DNA from 3 places in the Streptomyces sp. NPDC051320 genome. Region 2 is predicted to be linked to each of the others. Evidence: riboswitches for the same ligand, from Rfam matches in the RefSeq annotation. Region 2 holds a riboswitch; each other region holds the start of a gene.
The links. A riboswitch is a leader RNA that binds a small molecule or an ion and turns the genes downstream of it on or off. The one in region 2 is predicted to bind cobalamin.
Positions count from the first base shown of each region.

Region 1: it holds a riboswitch for cobalamin, as region 2 does, so the genes downstream of both, cobN (cobaltochelatase subunit CobN) here and AB0M87_RS02940 (ribonucleoside-diphosphate reductase subunit alpha) in region 2, are expected to answer to the same signal.
Region 3: it holds a riboswitch for cobalamin, as region 2 does, so the genes downstream of both, AB0M87_RS27320 (HoxN/HupN/NixA family nickel/cobalt transporter) here and AB0M87_RS02940 (ribonucleoside-diphosphate reductase subunit alpha) in region 2, are expected to answer to the same signal.

Region 1 covers NZ_JBFBAL010000003.1:446,104-453,703, forward strand. The annotation lists gene AB0M87_RS09695 (cobalt-precorrin-5B (C(1))-methyltransferase) at 1-667, opposite strand, end outside; gene AB0M87_RS09700 (cobalt-precorrin-6A reductase) at 745-1,482, shown strand; gene AB0M87_RS09705 (precorrin-2 C(20)-methyltransferase) at 1,467-2,972, opposite strand; gene AB0M87_RS09710 (precorrin-8X methylmutase) at 2,969-3,610, opposite strand; gene cobG (precorrin-3B synthase) at 3,607-4,989, opposite strand; cobalamin riboswitch at 5,225-5,358, shown strand; gene cobN (cobaltochelatase subunit CobN) at 5,393-7,600, shown strand, end outside.
Region 2 covers NZ_JBFBAL010000001.1:600,470-608,069, forward strand. The annotation lists gene AB0M87_RS02910 (type III PLP-dependent enzyme) at 1-33, opposite strand, end outside; gene AB0M87_RS02915 (DUF6271 family protein) at 42-1,346, opposite strand; gene AB0M87_RS02920 (phytanoyl-CoA dioxygenase family protein) at 1,328-2,392, opposite strand; gene AB0M87_RS02925 (DUF3311 domain-containing protein) at 2,979-3,221, shown strand; gene mctP (monocarboxylate uptake permease MctP) at 3,218-4,849, shown strand; partial or broken gene AB0M87_RS02935 (GNAT family N-acetyltransferase) at 4,981-5,480, shown strand; cobalamin riboswitch at 5,537-5,672, shown strand; gene AB0M87_RS02940 (ribonucleoside-diphosphate reductase subunit alpha) at 5,805-7,600, shown strand, end outside.
Region 3 covers NZ_JBFBAL010000014.1:88,272-95,871, reverse strand. The annotation lists gene AB0M87_RS27340 (class I SAM-dependent methyltransferase) at 1-340, shown strand, start outside; gene AB0M87_RS27335 (MFS transporter) at 385-2,109, opposite strand; gene AB0M87_RS27330 (MarR family transcriptional regulator) at 2,179-2,646, opposite strand; gene AB0M87_RS27325 (metalloregulator ArsR/SmtB family transcription factor) at 2,715-3,068, opposite strand; cobalamin riboswitch at 3,136-3,352, shown strand; gene AB0M87_RS27320 (HoxN/HupN/NixA family nickel/cobalt transporter) at 3,350-4,543, shown strand; gene AB0M87_RS27315 (FAD:protein FMN transferase) at 4,553-5,272, opposite strand; gene AB0M87_RS27310 (FMN-binding protein) at 5,307-5,771, opposite strand; gene AB0M87_RS27305 (ferric reductase-like transmembrane domain-containing protein) at 5,781-7,145, opposite strand; gene AB0M87_RS27300 (response regulator transcription factor) at 7,328-7,600, shown strand, end outside.

The DNA.
Region 1 (7,600 bases), on a different contig from region 2:
GGGTGTGCCCTGCGGCGCGGGCCACGTCCACTCCGCGGCGGATCGAATCGATCCAGGCCGAGCAGGAGTACGGCACGACGACGCCGGTGGTGCCGAGCACCGAGAGGCCGCCGAGGATGCCCAGCCGGGGATTCCAGGTGGAACGGGCGATCTCCTCGCCGTCGTCGACGGAGACGGTGATCTCGACATCGCCGCTGCCGCCGTGGCGGGCCGCCACCTCGGCGACATGCTCCCGCATCAGCCTGCGCGGCACCGGATTGATGGCCGGTTCGCCGACCTCGAGCGGCAGGCCCGGCTTGGTGACGGTGCCCACGCCCGGCCCGGCCCGGAAGACCACCCCGGATCCGGGCGACAGCTCCCGTACGGTGGCCCGGACCAGCGCACCGTGCGTGACGTCCGGGTCGTCGCCCGCGTCCTTGACGACGCCGGCCATGGCCCGGCCCCCGGTCAACTCCTCGGTGGCCAGCGCGAAGGCGGGTGTCCGGCCGCCGGGCAGCGAGATCGTCACCGGGTCCGGAAAGTCCCCGGTCAGCAGGGCGGTGTACGCGGCGGTCGTCGCGGCGGTCGCACAGGCGCCGGTCGTCCAGCCGGGGCGCAGACCGGTGTGCTCGAGCTGGGCGCTGCGCCCTCCGGACGCCGCCTTTCCGGGCCCCACGTCTGCGGGCACCTCCTCCTCGGGCGCCTCTCCCCCAGGCGCCGCTTCCTCAGGCACCCTGCACCTCACTCATGGATGGACCGTCCTCGATGCATGTACTGATCCTCGGTGGCACGACGGAGGCCCGGCGCCTCGCGGAGACCCTGCACGGCGGTCCGGTACGGGTCACCAGTTCGCTGGCCGGCCGGGTCACCGCCCCCCGGCTGCCGCCGGGCGACGTACGGGTCGGTGGCTTCGGCGGCGCCGACGGCCTGGCCCGCTGGCTGCGGGAGCACCGGGTGGACGCGCTCATCGACGCCACACATCCTTTCGCCGGGACGATCAGTTTCAACGCGGCCGGGGCCGCTGCCGCCACCCATGTTCCTCTGCTGGCTCTGCGTCGTCCCTCCTGGGCGGCGGTCGACGGCGACGACTGGCATCCGGTCGGTTCGCTGGCCGAAGCCGCGGACGCGCTGCCCGCGCTGGGCAGCCGGGTGTTCCTCACCACCGGACGGATGGGCCTCGCCGCCTTCGCCCACCTCGACGGCCTGTGGTTTCTCGTACGGTCGGTGGACGCCCCGGAGCCGCCGCAGCCGCGGGAGACGCGGGTGCTGCTCGACCGGGGACCGTTCACCCTGGACGGGGAGCGCGAGTTGCTGCGGCGCCACCGCATCGACGTACTGGTGACCAAGGACAGCGGCGGCGCGGCCACCGCCCCCAAGCTCGCGGCAGCGCGCGAGGCCGGCATCCCGGTGCTGGTGGTACGCCGGCCGCCGGTGCCGGCCGGGGTGCCGGTGGCAGCCGGCCCCGATGAGGCGGCCGCCTGGTTGCGTCACTTCTCCGGGTAGCGGCGCGGTGTCCAGACGATCTGCTCGCCGTCCCCGCGCCGTACGGTCCGCGTCTGTGAAGACCCGACGATGAGCAGGGTCCGCATGTCGACCTCCGCCGGATCGAGGTCGGCCAGCCGGACGATGCGTACGGATTCGTCCGGGCCGCCGATGTCGCGCCCCAGCACCACCGGGGTGTCCGGGGCCCGCAGTTCGAGCAGCAGATCGCGGGCCAGGCCCACCTGCCAGGTGCGGCTGCGCGAGCCGGGGTTGTAGAGGGCGAGCACCAGGTCGGCCGATGCGGCGGCGCGCAGCCGTTCGGCGATGACGTCCCACGGCTTCAGGCGGTCGGAGAGCGAGAGGGTGGCGTAGTCGTGGCCGAGTGGTGCGCCGGCCTTCGCCGCGGCGGCGTTGGCAGCGGTCACACCGGGCAGCACCCGTACCGGAACGTCCCGGTACGGTCCCTCCGAGGCCACCTCGAGGACAGCGGTGGCCATGGCGAACACCCCGGGGTCGCCGCCGGACACCACCGCCACCCGTCGGCCGCGCCGGGCCAGATCCAGAGCCAACTCGGCCCGTTCCGACTCCACCTTGTTGTCGGAGCCGTGCCGCAGCTGACCGGGGCGGAGCGGCACCCGGTCGAGGTAGGTGGTGTAGCCGACCAGGTCGTCGGCGGCGGCCAGCGCGCCGCGGGTCTCGGGCGTCAGCCACAGTGGACCGGCGGGTCCGGTGCCCACCACGACGACCTCGCCGGTGTCCCGCGGTTCGGGCACCGCGTCGATCCGGCTCGGCAGCACCGCGACCGAGAAGTACGGCACCGAGTCAGCGGCCACCTCGGCCAGCCGGCCGCTGCGCTCCCCCGTCATGGTGGCCCGTTCCACGTAGCGGGCCTCGTCGAGCCGGCCGGCGCGCTCCAGCGCACGCCGCACGGACGGGAAGGTGCGGCCCAGCTTCATGATCACGGCGGAGTCGGTGGCGGCGAGCCGCGCCGTCAGCTCCTCCTCGGGCAGCGTGCCGGGAAGGATGGTCAGCACCTCCTCGGCCTCCACCAACGGCTCACCGAGCCGGGCTGCCGCAGCGCTGACCGAGGTGACGCCGGGGACGACCTCGGTCGGAAAACGGTGCGCGAGCCGCTTGTGCATGTGCTGGTACGAGCCGTAGAAGAGCGGATCGCCCTCGGCCAGCACGGCCACCGTGCGGCCGGCCGACAGATGGGTGGCGAGCCGGGCGGCGGCCTGCTCGTAGAACTCGTCGAGCGCCCCGCGGTAGCCGCCGGGATGGTCGGTGGCCTCCGTGGTGACGGGGTAGACCAGAGCCTCCTCGATGTGGTCGGGGCGCAGGTGCTCGGCGGCGATGGAGCGGGCGATCGACCGCCCGTGCCGGGCGCTGTGATAGGCGATCACATCGGCCGAGGCGATGACCTGCACCGCCCGCAGCGTCATCAGTGCGGGGTCCCCCGGGCCGAGCCCGACGCCGTACAGACGCCCCGGCTGTGGGTGGGTGCTGCTCACTCTTCTTCACTCGCAATCGCGTTGATCGCCGCGGCGGCGATGGCGCTGCCGCCGCGCCGTCCGCGCACCACCAGGTGGTCCAGGCCCGATGGGTGGGCGGCCAGCGCGTCCTTCGACTCGGCCGCACCGATGAACCCCACCGGGACGCCGATGACCGCGGCCGGACGGGGAGCCCCCTCCTCGATCATCTCCAGCAGTCGGAACAGCGCGGTGGGCGCGTTGCCCACGGCCACCACGGCGCCCTCGAGCCGGTCGCGCCACAGCTCCAGCGCGGCGGCGCTGCGGGTGGTCCCCAGCCGGGCGGCGAGGTCCGCGACGGACGGGTCGGAGAGGGTGCACAGCACGTCGTTGTCGGCCGGGAGACGCTTGCGGGTGACTCCGCTGGCGACCATGGCGACATCGCACAGGATCGGGGCACCGGCCCGCAGCGCGGCACGTGCGCGGGCCACCACTGTGGGGGTGTACGAGACGTCCGACACCAGGTCGACCATGCCGCAGGCGTGAATCATCCGCACGGTGACCTGGGCGACGTCGGCGGGCAGGCCGGTGAGGTCCGCCTCGGCGCGGATGGTGGCAAAGGACCGGCGGTAGATGGCCGCGCCGTCCTTCTCGTACTCGAACACGATGCTCTCGCTCATCTCTGTGCTGGGGGCGCGGTCTGTGCTGGGGACGCGGTCTGTGGTGAGGGTGCTGAAGGGGTACGGGCCGCCGCGACCGCGTCGGCGATCTCCGCCGTGGGCACACTCCGCCGGCCGGTCGCACCGGGGCCGAAGACGTCGTAGCCGTCGGATGCGGCGGCGACCACATCCACCCAGGCGGTCCCCGGCGGGTGCCCGCACCGGCGTGCGCAGCCCGACCAGTACACCGGCAGCCCGCCGTGACCGGCGGCGGCAGTGGCGGCCGCCTCGGCCCGTACGTCGGTCAGTGACTTGGCGCAGCCCGGCAACCCCGTACAGGCGCCGACTCCCCACCAGGGGGACGCGGTGTCGGTGATCAGTCCGGCCTCGGCGAGTTCGGACAGCACCCCGGGCGCCCCGGCGGTCGGCAGACCCGGGAGAACCACGCCCCGCCAGGGTGTCACGCGGAGTTCGTCCGCACCGAGCTGGGTGGCCACCGTGGCCAGGAGCCGCCACTGAGCGGACGTCAGCCGCCCCAGCGGCGCCACCACCGACAGCGCGCTGCGCTCGTCGGAGCCCGCGACGATGCCCGGCTGCGGCATCGAAGTGGGGCCTGAGGGCGCTGCGCTGTGCTGCTCCGCGGTGATGCCGGCCGCGGCGAGGCGGCGGGCGAACTGCGATGCGGAGAGCGCGAAGAGGTGATCGGGGTCGACGAGTTCGCGTACGCGCCAGGCGCGGGTACCGCCGTTTCCGGAGACGGCGAGAAAGACTTCGGCGGCGAGCAGCGCGGCCCGCGCGGCGTCCTTCGCCGGGATGCGGAGCGCGTCCGGGTCGTCCCCGATGCGGATCAGCGCCTGTCCGTCCGGCCGGGCCCACACCGTCACATCGGCGCCGAGCGCGGCCACGTCCTGGTGCCCGTCGTCGAATGCGAAGAGGAAACGCCCGGAGAGCGCGGTGGCCGTCTCACTCGCGCAGAGAAACCGGTCGAGTGACATTGCCCACGGCAGTACGTCCGTTCGACCCGTTCCGTTCGCCAGGTGCGCCGCGTCGAGTCCGGAGAGCGGCGAGGCGACGATGTTGCGGACGCGTTCGTGCCGGGGCGCCGGCAGCAGGCCCACGCCGTCCAGCAGGGCGGCCAGTTCGCCGCCGCAGTCGTCGCCCAGTCCGCGCAGCTGGATATTGCCCCGGGAGGTGATGTCCAGGCGGCCGTCACCCAGCCGTTCGGCGGCGTCCGCCAAGGCCCGGGCCTGCCGTCCGGTCAGTATCCCGGCCGGAATCCGGACGCGGGCCAGCGCGCCGTCGTCGGCCGAGTGCAGCCGCAGCGCGCCGGGGCAGGCGTCGCCGCGGTCCCGCATCGAGGAGTCGTCGCTGGTCGTCGCGGACGAGCTGGCCGGTGGCATGGCGGCGAGCATACCGACCATCACACCGGGCGACTGCCCCGCGCCGGGGCACCGGCCGCTAGTATCGGCTCGACGGGTCACTCGGCCCGTCAACGCCGAAGACGGCGTCAGAAGCTGTCGTCCGACCCCCGTTGGACCAGCTCAGGGCGTCTGGTGCGTGCGATCGCAAGGCGCCGGAGTGTCCTCATAGCGGAGCTATTAGGGCATTTTGGCAACGCCGCGAGCGTGCGTGCCAGACGCCCCGAGCCCAGCGGGGGTCGGACAACAGCTTCTCGGGGAGGAAGCCCGGTGAGAATCCGGCGTGGTCCCGCCACTGTGAATCCGGTGCGAACCGGATGAGCCAGGAACTCCCGCCGTTTTCTCACTGCCCGGGGCGCGGACCCCGAGGAAGGCCGGGCGCCGCGTGCTCCTGCTGTTGTCGACCTCCGACACCGACCTGCTCAGCGCCCGTGCGGCGGGCGGCCCCGTGCCGTACCGGTTCGCCAACCCGGCCAGGCTCGATCTGAGTGAGCTGCCCGCTCTGCTGGACGGTGCCGACCTCGTCGTCGTCCGGTTGCTCGGTGGGCTGCGTGCCTGGCAGGAGGGCATCGACCTGCTGCTCTCCGGTGACCGGCCGGTGGTGGTCCTCACCGGTGAACAGGCCCCCGACGCCCAGCTGATGGAAGCCTCCACGGTGCCCATCGGCATCGCCGCCGAGGCGCACGCCTACCTGGCGCACGGTGGTCCCGGCAATCTCGAACAGCTGGCCCGTTTCCTCTCCGACACCGTGCTGCTCACCGGCCACGGCTTCGACCCGCCCGCCGCCGCCCCCACCTGGGGCCCGCTGAAGCGCACCGAACGCGAGGGGGCCGGCGGCCCGTTGGTCGCGGTGCTGTACTACCGGGCCCACCACATGAGCGGCAACACCGCGTTCATCGACGCGCTGTGCGGCGCCGTGGAGGACGCCGGCGGCCGGGCGCTGCCGCTGTACGTCGCCTCGCTGCGCGCCCCCGAACCCGAACTGCTCGACGCACTCGGCGGCGTCGACGCGATCGTCACCACCGTCCTCGCGGCGGGCGGCACCAAGCCGGCCGCGGCGTCGGCGGGCGGCGACGAGGAGGCGTGGGACGCGGGTGCGCTCGCCGCGCTCGACGTACCGATCCTGCAGGCGCTCTGTCTGACCGGCTCCCGCAGCGCCTGGGAGGAGAACGACGAGGGCGTCTCGCCGCTGGACGCCGCCAGCCAGATCGCGGTGCCGGAATTCGACGGCCGGCTGATCACCGTGCCGTTCTCCTTCAAGGAGATCGACGAGGACGGGCTGCCGGCCTATGTGGCCGACCCGGAGCGGGCCGCCCGGGTCGCCGGAACCGCCGTACGCCACGCACGGCTTCGCCACGTGCCGAACCCGGAGAAGCGGCTCGCGCTGGTCCTCTCGGCCTACCCGACGAAGCACTCACGCATCGGCAACGCGGTCGGTCTCGACACCCCTGCCAGTGCCGTGGCCCTGCTGCGCCGACTGCGCGCGGACGGCTACGACTTCGGCGACGAGCCGGTACCGGGACTCGAGTCCGGCGACGGTGACGAGCTGATCTACGCTTTGATCGAGGCAGGTGGCCACGACCAGGAGTGGCTCACCGAGGAACAGCTGGCCCGCAATCCGGTCCGTATTCCGGCCGCCGACTACCGGCGCTGGTACGCCCGGCTCCCCCGGGAACTGCGCGACGCGGTCGAGCGGCACTGGGGCCCGCCACCCGGCGAGATGTTCGTGGACCGCAGCAGCAATCCCGAGGGCGACATCGTGCTCGCGGCGCTGCGCCGCGGCAATCTGCTCATCCTCATCCAGCCGCCGCGCGGCTTCGGCGAAAACCCGATCGCGATCTACCACGACCCGGATCTGCCGCCCTCCCACCACTACTTGGCCGCCTACCGCTGGATTCAGGCCGCCCGCGAGGACGGCGGCTTCGGCGCGGACGCGATGGTGCACCTCGGCAAGCACGGCAACCTGGAGTGGCTGCCCGGCAAGAACGCCGGGCTCTCCGCGGCCTGCGGCCCCGACGCGGCGCTGGGTGATCTGCCGCTCGTCTACCCCTTCCTGGTCAACGACCCGGGTGAGGGAACCCAGGCCAAGCGCCGGGTGCACGCCACCCTGGTCGACCACCTGGTGCCGCCGATGGCCCGCGCCGAGTCCTACGGGGACATCGCGCGCCTGGAGCAACTGCTCGACGAGCACGCGGCCATCGCCGCCATGGACCCGGCCAAGCTGCCGGCGGTCCGGGCGCAGATCTGGACGCTGATCCAGGCCGCGAAGCTGGACCACGACCTGGGCCTCGAGGACCGCCCGGACGACGAGGGCTTCGACGAGTTCATCATGCACATCGATGGCTGGCTCTGCGAGATCAAGGACGCGCAGATCCGCGACGGCCTCCATGTGCTGGGGGCGCCGCCGGCCGGTGCGGCCCGGGTCAATCTGGTCCTCGCCATCCTGCGGGCCCGTCAGATCTGGGGCGGTACGACCTCGCTGCCCGGTCTGCGCGAGGCGCTCGGCCTCGACGAGGCGGCCGCCACCCGGACTTCCGCCGACGCCGTGGAGGAGGAGGCCCGCGCCCTGGTCCAGGCGATGGAGGACGCGGAC
Region 2 (7,600 bases):
GTCATCGGCGGCCGCTGCCAGCGCAGCGCGCATCAGTGTGTTCATGACCGGTGCACGGCTGTGGTCCTGCTCGCCTGCATCAGCGGTTCCCACGCCTCGATCAGCAGCGCGAAGTCCTCGATGTCCTGCCGGGCTTCGTCGAGCAGTCGGCGGCTTCGCGACACCAGGACGTCGGCGAAATCGGCATATCTGCCTCCCAGCTTCCGGTAGGAACGATCAAGACTGTTCAGTCGCTGTACGTTCTCCTCCGTGTCCAGCAGGGCACTTTCCCTGACGAATTCGACGACGGTGGATGCGTGGACGCGATGTCGGTCATCGAGCAGTGAGTCGCCTGCTGCCGCCATCCTGCCGTAGATGAAATTGAAGTAGAGCATGGAAAGAAAGAATTTCGTCAACCGCATCTGGTAGGCCATGAATCCGGAGTCGGTTCTCCGTTCAGCGGTGTAGAAGTTCACGATGTTGCGGTTGTGCAGGACGCCGGGAAGTCCGGCGTCCGAGACCAGGTGCATCAGGAAGTAGTCGCTGCCGATGGTGTTCGTCGCCGGCGGCAGTGGCACGCGCTCGTACACCTGCTGGAAGCTGATGTTGCACATGTCCACCCGCATGGGATCGACGATGGTCAGGGTCGAGTGATCGCCGCTGAACGCTACGGCGCCGGCTCCCTTGAACGATTCGTCGGCCAACTGCTGCTTCTCCTCCGCCGACCAGCCGACGGGGGCCCACAGGCTGACGATGTCCCGGTAGGTGTCGGGGTCGATCCGCCGGACCTCACCGATGTCGACCGACAGTTCACCCACGAAGGAGCCACCGACCAGCACCACCGGCCTGTCCGCGTGGACCGGGTCCAGCGCGGTCTCGGACACGCCAGGCACCGCGTCGGCCGCGCGCTTCCCGAGTGACCCGAGCTCGTGGTGGATGGGAAAGACGAGTTCACCGTTCAGGGCCTGATAGCTGCTGTCCGAATCCCTGCGGTGCACGGACCGGCACCCGAGCGAACTGCCGATCAGGAACGCTCGATTGGTGCAGGCGCCGTAGGAGACGTCGTCCGGGAGCATGAGGTCCAGCATCAGATCGGGCTTGACGACGTCGGCCCGGTGGATCACTCGCCGCAGGTAATCCCGCTGTGCCGCCTCGTTCAGATGGTGCACCACCACATGGGCCGGTCTCTCGACGTCGCTGACAACGTTGGCATGCTCCGCGAACTCGTGTTCCTCGGAGGAGTCCAGAATCAGCAGGTGCACCTCCACGGCGAAGTGCTCGGCCGCGTAGGCCGCCTCCTTGCTGATGGCCGAGATCGTGGCGGCGCACGCTCTGTTCGTGGGAAGGGTCAGGCAGATTCTGTGCATTCCGGTTCTCCGGTCGGCCGTACGGATTCCTGCCCGCTCCAGGATGTGAGCCCCAACAGCTTTTCGCCGAGGTCATTGAGCTCGGCGGTGCCGTACCTGAGGGACTCGTGCCGCGCCACATCGCCGACCAGCGTCTTGTTCCAGTCCGGTGTGCTGAGGCTGCGCCACGAGCCGACCCTGGATTCCCGCATCTCCCGGTGCGTCTCCAGTGCGGGCATCATGGACAGGTACTGGACTGCTCGGACACCCTTCTCCGAGGTGTTGGACGCCACCCCGTGCGCGAGAAGACCGTTCCAGATCAGCAGGTCACCCGCCTCGAGTTGCGGCCGGACCACGGGGAACTCCGCCGGATCCGCCCCCGGCCGGACCGGATCGCGATCGGCCGGCTGAGCCGCCTTCCACCGGTCGAACCGGCGGAACAGCTCGGGCGAGCACTGGAACCCGCCTTCGTCCTGCTGGGTGCCGGTCAGCGCGACGATGCCCTGGACTCGCTGCGGCGGCACGCCGAGTGTGCTGTCGACATCCCAGTGGAGTTCGATGTCGAAGCCCTCGTCCGTGGGCGCGATGAGCGCGCGATCACGGTTCTTGATGTTGGGCGGGTTCAGATTGAGCCGGTCCAGGGTCACCCACAGCTCCTCGCAGTCCCACACATCGACGAACGCGTCGTAGACACGCTGCGTCTGACGGTTGTCCCACATGAGCTGGTGGTGGTACGCCTCGACGAATCCGTAGACATGAAGCTCTCGGTCCAGATCTGTACGAAAGGGACGGTCCGCGTACCAATCGTCCGGCCGAGCCGGGTCGAGGCCCTGGAATTCCCAGGTGAATTCCAGCAGGCGCTCCGCCGTCGAAGCGGGGACCGCCTCTTTCACCACGACATAGCCGTAGGTCTGCCAGAAGGCGAAGTCCTCCTCGGACAGCACCCGAAGCGGCTGTGACTTCTTGAGGTCCCGCAACGGCGTCTGCGCCAGATACGCCTCACCGTCCGGGCTGAAGTAGGGGATGTCCGAAGAGGCTCGGTACAGATAGGGGGCAGGTGGGGGCATGCAACCACTCCAGGGATCGGATGTGTCGCTGACTGGACCGGCCGCTCACCGGCGGTTCCAGCGCGGGGACACATCACCGAGGTACGGCGCCGAACGGCGTCAGTGCGGCGGTTCGGGATCCCACCCGGCAAGAAGTCGCAGCAGGAGCTTCCCCGCGCTCAGCAAGCGTTCCCAGAACATTGGACTAGACCAACTCGACCTGTCAAGGCCGTCGTTGGGGTGGTGCGTCGACCCGGGACAGCTCTGCCCGATCGGGCAGCCGGGCTGCCCTCGGCCGACGGGGCGGCCTGCGCGAAGGCCACGCAGGGGCGTGCGGGGGCGTGCGGGGGCTATCCGGCGGGCGTTGTCGGAACCCGCCCGCATCGGACCACGCCGAGGCCTGCCGTTACCGCCGTCACCTGCGCTAACGTCCTCGGGTCAAGCGCAGGAACGACAGGGCCCCGGCACAGTTCCGGCACCGTAGGTTCCGATGAACCCCAGGGCGTTGCCGTACCGATATGCGGACAGGGGTTCCGCTGCTCGGACCGCCTCGCTTAGATTTCCCTGCGCCTTCTATCAGGTGCTCAGTGAGGGGACGGACCGCACCATGCCGGACAAAAGACCGCTGATCACGCCGGGGCGCGTGGTCATCGCGGTATGCCTGATCGCGCCCTTCGTTTCGATGCTCTGGGTGAGCTCGTACGCCAAGGTGGACCCGACCTTCATCGGCATCCCCTTCTTCTACTGGTACCAGATGCTCTGGGTGCTCATTTCGACCGCACTCACGATGCTCGCGTACAAGCTGTGGCAGCGTGACCAGCGCGCCCGCAAGGGAGGTGCGTCCGCATGAAGGACGGTGTGAACGGCATCGCTCTCGGTGTCTTCATCTTCTTCTTCGTCGCCGTCACGGTCATCGGCTTCATGGCCGCGCGCTGGCGCAGGGCCGACACCTCGGCGAGTCTCGACGAGTGGGGCCTGGGCGGCCGTTCGTTCGGGACCTGGGTCACCTGGTTCCTGCTCGGCGGCGACCTGTACACGGCGTACACCTTCGTCGCCGTGCCCGCGGCCATCTACGCGGCGGGCGCGGCCGGCTTCTTCGCCGTGCCGTACACCATCCTGGTCTACCCGCTGATCTTCACTTTCCTGCCGCGGCTCTGGTCGGTGTCGCACAAGCACGGCTACGTGACGACCTCGGACTTCGTCCGCGGTCGCTTCGGCTCCAAGGGACTCTCGCTGGCGGTCGCCGTCACCGGCATCCTCGCCACGATGCCGTACATCGCCCTTCAGCTGGTCGGCATCCAGGCGGTGCTCGACGTGATGGGCGTGGGCGGCGAGAGCGGCAACTGGTTCGTCAAGGACCTCCCGCTGCTGATCGCCTTCGCGGTGCTCGCCGCGTACACCTACTCGTCCGGGCTGCGGGCCCCCGCGCTGATCGCCTTCGTCAAGGACGGGCTGATCTACCTCGTCATCATCGTGGCGATCATCTACATCCCGATCAAGCTCGGCGGCTTCGACGACATCTTCGCCAAGGCCGGTCATGCCTTCACGCAGACCAATCCGGCGACCGGCAAACCCCGCGGGGCGCTGGTACCGGGCGTGGCCGGTCAGTGGGGTTACGCCACGCTGGCGCTCGGCTCGGCGCTCGCGCTGTTCATGTATCCGCACTCCATCACGGCGACGCTCTCCTCGCGCAGCCGTAACGTGATCCGGCGCAACACCGCGATCCTCCCGCTGTACTCGCTGATGCTGGGTCTGCTCGCGCTGCTCGGCTTCATGGCGATCGCGGCCGGCGTCAAGGTCAAGAACGGCCAGCTGGCGATCCCGCAGCTGTTCGAGAACATGTTCCCCGACTGGTTCGCCGGGGTGGCCTTCGCCGCCATCGGCATCGGTGCCCTGGTCCCCGCGGCGATCATGTCCATCGCCGCCGCGAACCTCTTCACCCGCAACATCTACAAGGACTTCCTGAAGCCGGACGCGACAGCGGCGCAGGAAGCCAAGGTCTCCAAGCTGGTCTCGCTGGTGGTGAAGGTCGGCGCGCTGATCTTCGTCCTCTCCATGGACAAGACGGTCGCGATCAACTTCCAGTTGCTCGGCGGCATCTGGATCCTCCAGACGATGCCCGCACTCGTCGGTGGCCTCTTCACCCGGTGGTTCCACCGCTGGGCGCTGCTGGCCGGCTGGGCGGTCGGCATGGTCTACGGGACACTCGCCGCCTACGGCGTCGCCAGCCCCACGCAGAAGCACTTCGGCGGGTCCTCCAAGGAGATCCCGGGTCTCGGCGAGATCGGCTACATCGGTCTCACCGCCTTCGTCATGAACGTCGTGGTGACGGTGGTGCTGACCTTCGTCCTCAACGCCGTCAAGGCACCGGCGGGGATCGACGAGACCTCGCCGGAGGACTACACGGCGGACGCCGGTGATCCCGGAGTCCAGGTGGAGCTCCCGCCGGCCACGGCGGGTGCGCCGGGCGGGCACTGACACGCCGTTGGCCCGCCTGCGGAGGGGCCGTACCGCTCACCGGTGGTGAGCGGTACGGCCCCTCCGCCTTTCGTCCGCCTTCGCCTTTCGGCCACCTCCGGCTGTCGGACCCGTGCGGCAGACTTCGCCGTATGGACATCACCATCAGAGTGGCCGACCCCGGGGAGTACGAGGAGCTCGGCGACATCACCGCGCAGGCCTACCTCGGCGACGGCTTGCTGGACTTCGGCGCCGACGACCCGTATCCGACCGAGCTGCGCGCCGTGGCACGGCGTGCCGCCGACGCCGAAGTGCTGGTCGCGGCAGATGGCCAGGGCGGGATCCTCGGCGGGGTGACCTACGCGCCGCCCGGGAGCGAATGGGCCGACATAGCCCGGGCCGACGAGGCCGAATTCCGGATGTTGGCGGTCGCCCGGAAGGCGCGTCGGCGGGGGCCGGCGAGGCGCTGGTGCGCGCCTGTATCGAGCGTGCCAAGGCTACCGAGGGGGTGTCGGCGCTCGTTCTCTCGACCCAGCCGGCCATGCTCGGCGCGCACCGGATATACGCCGGGCTGGGCTTCCTGCGCACCCCCGAGCGGGACTGGGAGCCGGTCCCGGGGCTCCCTCTGATGACGTACGCCCTGACACTCTGACACAGGGCCCGGCACACCACCGCGACACAAGATATGGGGGGTGACACAACCAACGCCCACCACATGTATGCTCAGGCTCGCTGTCGCCGCAGGGGAATCCGGTGCGAATCCGGAACTGTCCCGCAACGGTGTGAACAGTGCGCTTTCGCGCACCGTGGAGTCCGAGGACCTGCCGACGGCGCATCCGGCTCGACCGAACCGGATGGGAACCGTCCGGGCCTCGCGGTTGGGCCGGCGGATGCTGTGCGGTGCGCTGCCCTGCGGTGCACCCGTGCGCACCCGCGTCTCCTCCGCCCGGCCCGGCCGAGCGAGGGAGAGCGCACCGTGACCACCGCGCCCACCGCACCTGCCGCCGAAGTCCGGGGACGGCTGACGGACGCCCCGGGAACCGCACTGCTGCGGCTTCTGACCGACCTCACAGCCGGCCTCCCCGACACCGACCCCGGCAAGGTCGCCGCCGCCGCGCTGCGCGGTCGCCACGCCGGGTCGGACGAGGCGGAGTTGCGGGAGCTCGCCACCGAGGCGGCCGCGGGACTCATCTCGGAGGACCCGGCCTACTCACAGCTGGCGGCGCGGCTGCTGACCCGGACCATCGCCGAAGAGGCGGCCGGGCAGGGCGCGGTGTCGTTCTCCGCCTCGTTGGGCGTCGGCCACCGCGAGGGCCTGATCGCGGACCGCACAGCGGACTTCGTACGACGGCACGGGGCGCGCCTCGACGCGCTCATCGACACCGGCGCCGACGACCGCTTCGGATACTTCGGCCTGCGCACCCTCTACAGCCGCTACCTGCTGCGCCACCCGATCACCCGCCAGGTCATCGAGACCCCGCAGCACTTCATGCTCCGGGTGGCCTGCGGGCTGGCCGATGACGCGTCGGAACGCGCCGTGGACGAAGTCGCCGCGCTGTACGGCCTGATGAGCCGGCTCGACTACCTCCCCTCCTCACCCACCCTCTTCAACTCCGGCACCCGGCACCCCCAGATGTCGTCCTGCTATCTCCTCGACTCGCCGCTGGACGAGCTCGACTCGATCTACCGTCGCTATCACGAGGTCGCCAGGCTCTCGAAGCACGCCGGCGGAATCGGCCTCTCGTACTCCCGGATCCGCTCCCGGGGTTCGCTCATCCGCGGCACCAACGGCCACTCCAACGGCATCGTCCCCTTCCTGCGCACCCTCGACTCGTCGGTCGCCGCCGTCAACCAGGGCGGCCGGCGCAAGGGGGCGGCCTGCGTCTACCTCGAGACCTGGCACGCGGACATCGAGGAGTTCCTGGAACTGCGCGACAACACCGGTGAGGAGGCGCGGCGTACGCACAATCTGAACCTGGCGCACTGGATCCCCGACGAGTTCATGCGCCGGGTCGACGCGGACGGCGACTGGTCGCTCTTCTCCCCCGTCGACGTCCCCGAACTGGCCGACCTGTGGGGCGACGCGTTCGACGCGGCGTACCGCGAGGCGGAGGCGGCGGGGCTCGCCCGGCGCACCATCCCCGCCCGGGAGCTGTACGGACGGATGATGCGCACCCTGGCGCAGACCGGCAACGGCTGGATGACCTTCAAGGACGCCTCGAACCGCACCGCCAACCAGACCGCCGAGCCCGGCGCCGTCGTCCACTCGTCGAACCTGTGCACCGAGATCCTGGAGGTCACGGACGACGGCGAGACCGCCGTCTGCAACCTCGGCTCGGTCAACGTCGGCGCCTTCGTCTCCGGCGACTCCATCGACTGGGAGCGGCTCGACGAGACCGTCCGCACCGCCGTCACCTTCCTCGACCGGGTGGTGGACATCAACTTCTACCCGACCGAGCAGGCCGGCCGGTCCAACGCCAAGTGGCGTCCGGTGGGCCTGGGCGTCATGGGTCTGCAGGACGTCTTCTTCACCCTGCGGCTGCCCTTCGACTCGCCCCGTGCACGGGAGTTGTCCACCCGGATCGCCGAGCGGATCATGCTCGCCGCCTACGAGACGTCCTGCGAGCTCGCGGAGCTCAGTGGCCCGTTGCCCGCCTGGGAGAGGACCCGTGCGGCCCGCGGCGTGCTGCATCCGGACCACTACGACACCGCTCCCGCCTGGCCGGAACGCTGGGAAGCGCTGCGCGCCCGTATCGCGCGCAGCGGCATGCG
Region 3 (7,600 bases), on a different contig from region 2:
CGCCATGTACCTCACCAAGGACGCGAACGCGGCGACGCTGCGCCGACTCGCGTCGCTGGCCCCCGGCTCCACGCTGGCCATGACGTTCCAGCTCCCTCCGGAGCTCCTCGACGAGGAGAAGCGTGCCGGACTCCAGGCCGCGGCGAAAGGGGCCGGAGCAGCGGGCACCCCGTTCATCAGCTTCTTCGCCCCGCCGGAGATGCTGGCACTGGCCCGCGACGCCGGATTCAAAGAAGCCCGGCACGTGTCGGCCGCCATGCTCAACCAGAGGTACTTCGCGGGCCGGACGGACGGCCTCGGGACGTCGAGCGGAGAGGAACTGCTGGTAGCGACCACCTGACCCGGGAGCCCCCGGCCCTCGGGTGTTGCGACCTGCCGTAGGAGTCAGGCCGGGCTGTTGCGCAGATCCGCCAGGGTGGCCGTGGTGAGCGGTCGCGGGGTGTGGTTCGGGTCTATGAGGACGACGGTGCAGGCGGCGGTGTGGGTGAGGGCGGTGGTGAAGCTGCCGTTGGCGAACTGGGTGAGAGGGCCGTGCGGGGAACGTCCGACGGTGATGGTCCGGGCGTGGATGTCGGCGGCGTGCTGGGCCAGGGCGCGGCCGGCAGCGGCGTGGTCGCCGACGCTGGTGAGGATCTGGCCGGTGGCGGCGATGCCTTGCGCCGAGAGGCGGTCGAGGTGACTGGTGACGGCCGCGCGGGCCTGCTCGGCGGTCTCGGTTTCGGCGGCCTGCTCCTCGACGACAGCGGTCTGCTGGACGTGCACGACCTCCAGGGGACTGCCGGTGTCGCGGGCGAGTCGGGCCGCGGTGTCGACGATGGCGGCCGCCCTGTCGTGGGCACCGACGGCGACGATGACCGGAGGCGTATCGGTCGTCGGGGCGGGGGCGCCCACGGGCGTGAGCGAGGGGGCCATGGGCCTGCCTTCGGCAGGGCGCTCCTCGGCCTGGCGGAGCAGGCGGTGACCGCTGGCCAGGACGGGGATGGCCAGGAGGAAGGTGGCGGCGCCCAGGTAGAAGGGGACGCCCAGGTCGGTGGCGTCGGCCAGCTTGCCGGCGACGAAGGGGGCCAGGCCGCCACCGATGAAGCGGAGAAAGCCGTACGCGGAGGAGGCCACCGGGCGCTCGACCGGGGAGACGAGCATGACGGCCTGAGTGGTGAGGGTGTTGTTGATGCCGATGAAGGCGCCGCTCACGATGACGGCCACGATGACCACGGTCGGGGTGCTGACACCCGCGGCGATGACGGCCATCACGATGCCGAGGCCGAACAGGTTGGCGTACAGCACGGGTGCGGTGCCGTAACGGGCCTGCAGGCGCGGGGCGAAGAAGACGCTGAAGGCGGCCACCAGGAGCCCCCAGCCGGTGAAGACCAGGCCGAGCTGATGGGCGCTCAGCTCCATGGGGTAGGGGGCGTAGCCGAGCATGGTGAAGAAGCCCCAGTTGTACAGCAGGGCCATGATCCCCATGGTCAGCAGTCCGCGGTGGCGCAGCGCCCTGAGCGGGGCGAGGGGCGACGTAGCACGTTTCGGCTTGGGCAGGTCGGGGACGAACGCGATGGTCGCGGTCAGGGCGATGGCCATCAGGATCGCGACGCCGAAGAACGGGCCGCGCCAGCTGATGCCGCCCAACTCCCCGCCGAGCAAAGGGCCGACGGCGATGCCGAGTCCCAGGGCGGTCTCGTACAGGATGATCGCCCCGCCGAAGCCGCCGCTGGCCGATGCGACGATGACGGCGAGGGAGGTGGCGATGAACAGCGCGTTGCCCAGCCCCCAGCCGGCGCGGAAGCCGACGATGCCGTTGATGGAGCCGGTACTGCCGGCCAGGGCGGCGAAGACCACGATGACCGCCAGGCCGATGACGAGGGTGCGCTTGGCGCCGAGGTGGCTGGAGACCCAGCCGACGAAGAGCATGGCGACGGCGGTGACGATCAGGTAGCTGCTGAACAGCAGGGAGACCTGACTGGGCGAGGCGTGCAGGCTCTTGCCGAGGGCGGGGAGGATCGGGTCGACCAGGCCGATGCCCATGAAGGAGATGACGCAGGCGAACGCGACGGCCCAGACGGCCTTCGGCTGCTTGAACGGGCTGGCGGTCTTCCCGTGCGAAGCACTCATGTGCGGTTCTCTCTCCTTACGTTGGCGGGGAAGCGGGGAAGCGGCGAAACGTCGCCACAACGGGTGGTTTCAGGAGCGCGCCTGCCGGTCCTGGATCGCACGAGCCAGCGCCGGCAGCGCAAGCGTCACCGCATGCTGTTCGGATTCCGTCAGCTCTTCGATCAGCTGCTGCAGCGCCTCTGTTCGCTCGGTGCGCCGCTGACCGAAGACCTCCAGGCCGAGGTCGGTGGCTTCAACCAGGACGCCCCGGCCGTCACGGCTGTCGGTGGTGCGCCGTACCAGGGCCGCGCGTTCCATACGGGTGACGAGCTGGGTCATGTTCGGTTGCGAGACCCCCTCCGCCCGGGCCAGTTCGGTCAGCCGGGAGGGGCCCTCGCGGCCCAGCCGGCCCAGCGCCGAGGAGGCTGCGGTGCTCAGGCCGCCGGCGGTCGCGCTGTGCCGCACGTAGCGAACGATCCGCTCTACGGCGGTCATCAGCTCTTCCGGGGATGCGTCGGATGCGTCGGACGCCTCGATGAGTGGGGCGTCCGGGTCCATAACCCGCTTATGCATAGGGTCATTATGCATATAGATGTAGGTGGAATCAATACCCACGCCGACGGGCGCTACCCGTGGGCGCACCGCCCCAACAGGTCGGCCACCGCGCCGTCGACGATGCGGTAGCGGACCACCCGGCCGTCCTTGTCGCCCGCCACCACACCCGCGGCCCGGAGGAGGCGCAGGGCCTGGGAGACGGCCGGGTCCTTCATGCCGGTGGCGACCGCGAGGTCGGACACGGCGATGGGGCCCGCCCGGTGGACTGCGATCAGCAGGGCGAGCCGTCCGGGGTCGGCCAGCAGGGAGAAGCGGTCGGCCCAGGAGCGGACGTGATCGGGCTCTCCGATGGCGGCGATGGCGTCACAGACCCGGTGGTCGTCGATGATGCGGTGGCCGGCGCGCTCGGCGGGAACGAGGTGCATGCGGTGATCCTTGCACGTCGGCATCTGTGATCTTCGGCACCTGCGCAACTGTGCAGGCTTGCAAGCGTTGTTGTCGGCAACCTAGGGTGGGCCGGGTCGTGGTGTTCGGGAAGACCGGTGACAGGCCCTCATAAGCCTCAGACCGGAGCGGCCCTCGCCACTGTGATCGGGGAGTTCCCGGCCCATGACACCACTGGCCGCAGAGCGCGGCTGGGAAGGTGGGCCGGGGGCGAGCGTCAGCGAACCCGTAAGCCAGGAGACCGGCCACGGCATCTCACGAAGTGATCCACGAGGTGCTGGAGCGTGACCGTATGACCCTGCCCCACTCAAGCCTGCCCCCCTCAGGCTTGCCCGACACAGCTGCGCCCCACTGCGGTGCGTCTCATCAAGCCGCGCCCCACCCCACCGCGTTCGCCTGGCGACGCTCGGACACCCTCCGCACGGCTGGACTGCTCGGCGTGATCGCCGCCCTCCACGTGGTGGCTTTCGGCATCCTGTTGCTGCTGGTGGTGCCGCGGCACTACGAGGTCGGCTCCCAGGCGTTCGGCATCGGCCTGGGCGTCACCGCCTACACGCTCGGCATGCGGCACGCGTTCGACGCGGACCACATCGCCGCAATCGACAACACCACGCGCAAGCTCATGGCCGACGGCAAGCGGCCGGTGTCCGTGGGCTTCTGGTTCGCGCTGGGGCACTCCAGTGTCGTCGTCGCGATGGCGGCCCTGGTCGCCGGGGGAGCGCGCCTCGCGGGCGTGCTGGCCAGCGAGAACTCAGGTACCCACCAGATGCTCGGCGCCGTCAGTACCACCATCTCCGGTTCCTTCCTCTACCTCATCGCGGCGCTGAACCTGGTGGCGTTGTTCGGCATCCTGCGGGTGTTCAGGTCGATGCGGGCGGGACGGTTCGACGAGACGGAGCTCGAAGCGCAGCTGGATTCCCGGGGGTTCATGAACCGCATCCTGGGCCGCTTCACGAAGTCCGTCAGCCGGCCGGGCCAGATGTATCCGCTCGGCTTCCTCTTCGGTCTCGGCTTCGACACCGCCACCGAGGTCACCCTGATGGTGATGGCCGGCAGTGGCGCCGCCGCCGGGATGCCCTGGTACGCGATCCTGTGCCTGCCGCTGCTGTTCGCCGCGGGGATGAGCCTCTTCGACACCCTCGACGGCACGTTCATGAACTTCGCGTACCAGTGGGCGTTCTCGAACCCGGTACGCAAGGTGTTCTACAACCTCGCCATCACCGGCCTGTCGATCGCCGTCGCCTTCTTCATCGGCACCATCGAGCTGGTCACCGTCCTGCACGACAAACTCGACCTCAAGGACGCGGTGACCGACTGGGTAGCCGGCCTCGACCTGGGCAACGTCGGTTACATCATCGTGGGTCTCTTCGTGGTGGTGTGGGCGGCGGCACTGGGTTACTGGCGGATAGCCAGGGTCGAAGAACGCTGGACGGCCCGCACCGCGGACGGGGGCTGAGCCGGCGCGTCAGTCGCCGCTGGGGAAACCTGCGGTCCGCCAGACGCTGCCGTCGGGCCGGACGGCCAGCGCCTCGTAACCCTCCAGCGACTCCAGCCAGTCGCGCGCGTCCTCGCCCCGGGCGAACGCGGCGGTGGCGTAGGCGTCCGTCAGGGTCAGCCGGGGGCCGGTGACCGTGACGGAGGCGAGCCCGGTGGCGGGCTTGCCGGTGTGCGGGTCGAGGATGTGGGCGCCGCGTTCCGCGGTGCCCGAGGTGGCGACCGCCAGGTCCCGGCCGGTGACGACGGTGGCGAGTTCGCCGGGGGACAGCGGGTGGGCGACACCGATGCGCCAGGGCGTGCCGGGGGACGCCTCGCCGCGCAACTGGAGGTCGCCGCCGCCGTTGACGCAGGCGTTGTGTGCGCCGGCCTCATGCAGGAGCTGCGCGGCGGCTTCCGTCGCCCAGCCCTTGACGAGCCCGGAGGGGTCGAGGCTGCCGCCCGGGGTGGCGGTGAACCAGCCGTGGCTGGTCTCGTCCGCCGTCCTGCAGAGGGCGAGTACGTCACGGACCTCGGGCGGGCAGGCCCCCAGGGTGGTCTCGCCGCGTCCGAGGCGGCTGATGGCGCTGTCCGGGCGGTAGGTGGAGAACACCGCGTCGACGTGGTGCAGTCCCCGGACGGCTTCGGCCAGCGCGCGGTGGATGGCGGCGGTGGGCGTGTCGCGGATGTCGAAGGAGAAGACCGTCCCCATCACGTGCTCGACGTGGCGCAGCCCGCGCCCGGCGTCAGGCACCGGCCTTGTCCAGTGCGCTCTGCAGTGACTGGATGTAGCCCTGGCTGGTGTAACTCGCACCGGATACGGAGTCGATGTGGGCGCTCTGCGCGCCCAGCGCCTCCTGGGTCAGCCGGGGCACGGAGTAGGAGGCGATCTCCTGGTCCCGGCCACCCCGGTCCGGGACCTGGAGCACCTTTACGGCGGTGAGCTTGCCCTTGGCCAGGGTGACCGCGACCTGCACCGGGCCGTACTGGGTGTCGACGGCGTCACCGGTGAAGGTGCCCGTTCCGCTCCCGGCGCCCGCCTGCGCGCTCGCCGTGGCGTGCGGGGAGGAGCCGGTCGTGGCGTGCGGGGCCGAGCCGGCCGTGGACCTCGGCGATGCGGCGGCGAGGGCGGGCAGCTGGTGCGGTTTGAGCGAGAGCAGCGCGACGACCAGGGCACTGAACCCGGCGGAGGCGATGACGGCACGACGCATGGCGTTCTCCTAAAGGGCGAAGGACTCGTGGTGGATACGGCGGCCGGGCACACCCGCATCACGCAGTGCGCCGATCGCGGCCTCCGTCATGCCGGGCGGGCCGCAGAGATAGACGTCGTGGGCGGCCAGGTCGGGGACGAGAGAGCCCAGACCCCGCGCGGTGAGCGGCGAGGAGAACCGGGCCGGCTCGTCGACCACGTAATGGACCGTCGCGCCACGGTGCGCGGCGATCGCGTCGAGTTCACCGCGCAGCGCCAGATCCTCGGGGCGCCGGGCCCGGTAGATGAGGGTCACCTGTCCGGGCAGGGTCTCGAACAGGGCGCGCAGCGGAGTGATGCCGACGCCTCCGCCGAGCAACAGCACCTTGGGCACGGTGCGGCGGTCGGCGGTGAAACCGCCGTACGGGCCCTCGGCCCACACCCGGGTGCCCGGAGCCAGCCCGGCGAGCGCCGCACTGTGCCCGCCCGCCGTCTTCACGGTGATCCGCAGCGCATGCGGGGTCGCGGGAGCGGAGAGCGAGTACGGGTTGGCGGTCCACCACAGCCCGCGGGTGAGGAAGCGCCAGCGCAGGAACTGGCCGGGCGCCGCGCGGAATTCGTCCAGGTTGCGCCCGGTGAGATGGACCGACACGACACCCGGCGCCTCGGGGTGCACGGCGGCCACCCGCAGACCGTGGCGCAGTCCGCGCCGCAGCGGGACGGCGAACCGGTACCAGGCCAGCAGAGCCGAGACGCCGAGGAAGAGGGCGTACCAGGCGAGCTGGGCGGGGCGGTTCCCGACGAAGTCCGCACCGTTGGAGAGCTGGTGGCCGAAGGTGAGGAAGACCGCCAGATAGGTGGCGAAGTGCAGGTAGTGCCAGGTCTCGTAGCTCATCCGGCGGCGGGCGGCGCGGGCGGAGAACACCGCGGTGGCGAGGAACAGCAGGAAGCCGATGGTGCCCTTGAGCAGGTCGGGGTAGTGCAGGACCAGGGTGGTGGTCTGGCCGACCAGCGTGGTGTGGGAGGTGACGGAGTAGCCCCAGATGATCAGCAGGGTGTGGGTGAGCGCCAGCGAAATCGTGTACCGGCCGCCCATGGCGTGCCAGCGGGCCAGCCGGTCCGTGCCGATGCTGTGGTCCAGCAGCGGGACGCGGGCCATCAGCGCCAGCAGCACCGCGCAGCCGTAACCGGCGAGCAGCCCGGAGATGCGTCCCGCGCCGGTCAGCCAGCCCGCCGGACCGATCACCGATGTGGTGTCGCTCCACCACAGGGCCAGCACTCCGGCGGCGCCCGCCCAGATCAGCAGCGGCGCGATGAGCGGCGCCAGGCTGCGGCGCGGCCGGCGGTGGCGCAGGCCGCGGCTCGCGGAGCTGGTGGGTGTGACGGTGGTGACCATGAGGCTCCTTCCCGGGGGTCCGGCGATCCCGAGGGTCCGGGAATGGGCGGTCAGCCTCACAGCCCAACCTCTGTGTACCTTCTGAAACACCGCCGTCGGCCGCTGTTCAGCGCACCCTCATAGGGAATTCAGAGGGCGCCCGGACCCGCGGCGGGGTCGCGTCGGGGGATGCTGGACGGACCATGGAAGAGCACCGCGCGAAGAGCCTCCTGCGCCGCCCCGACGGAGCCCCCGTCCGGGTCCTCGTCGTCGACGACGAACCCGACGTCACCGAAGTACTGGAACGGGTCCTGACCGGCGAGGGCTGGGACGTCCGGACCGCCGCCGACGGCCTCTCGGCGCTCGCCTCGGCCCGGGACTTCCGGCCCGACGCCGTCGTACTCGACTGGATGCTGCCCGACCTCGACGGGCTTCAGGTGCTGCGCGAACTGCGGCGCGAGGCCGGCCGTGTCTGC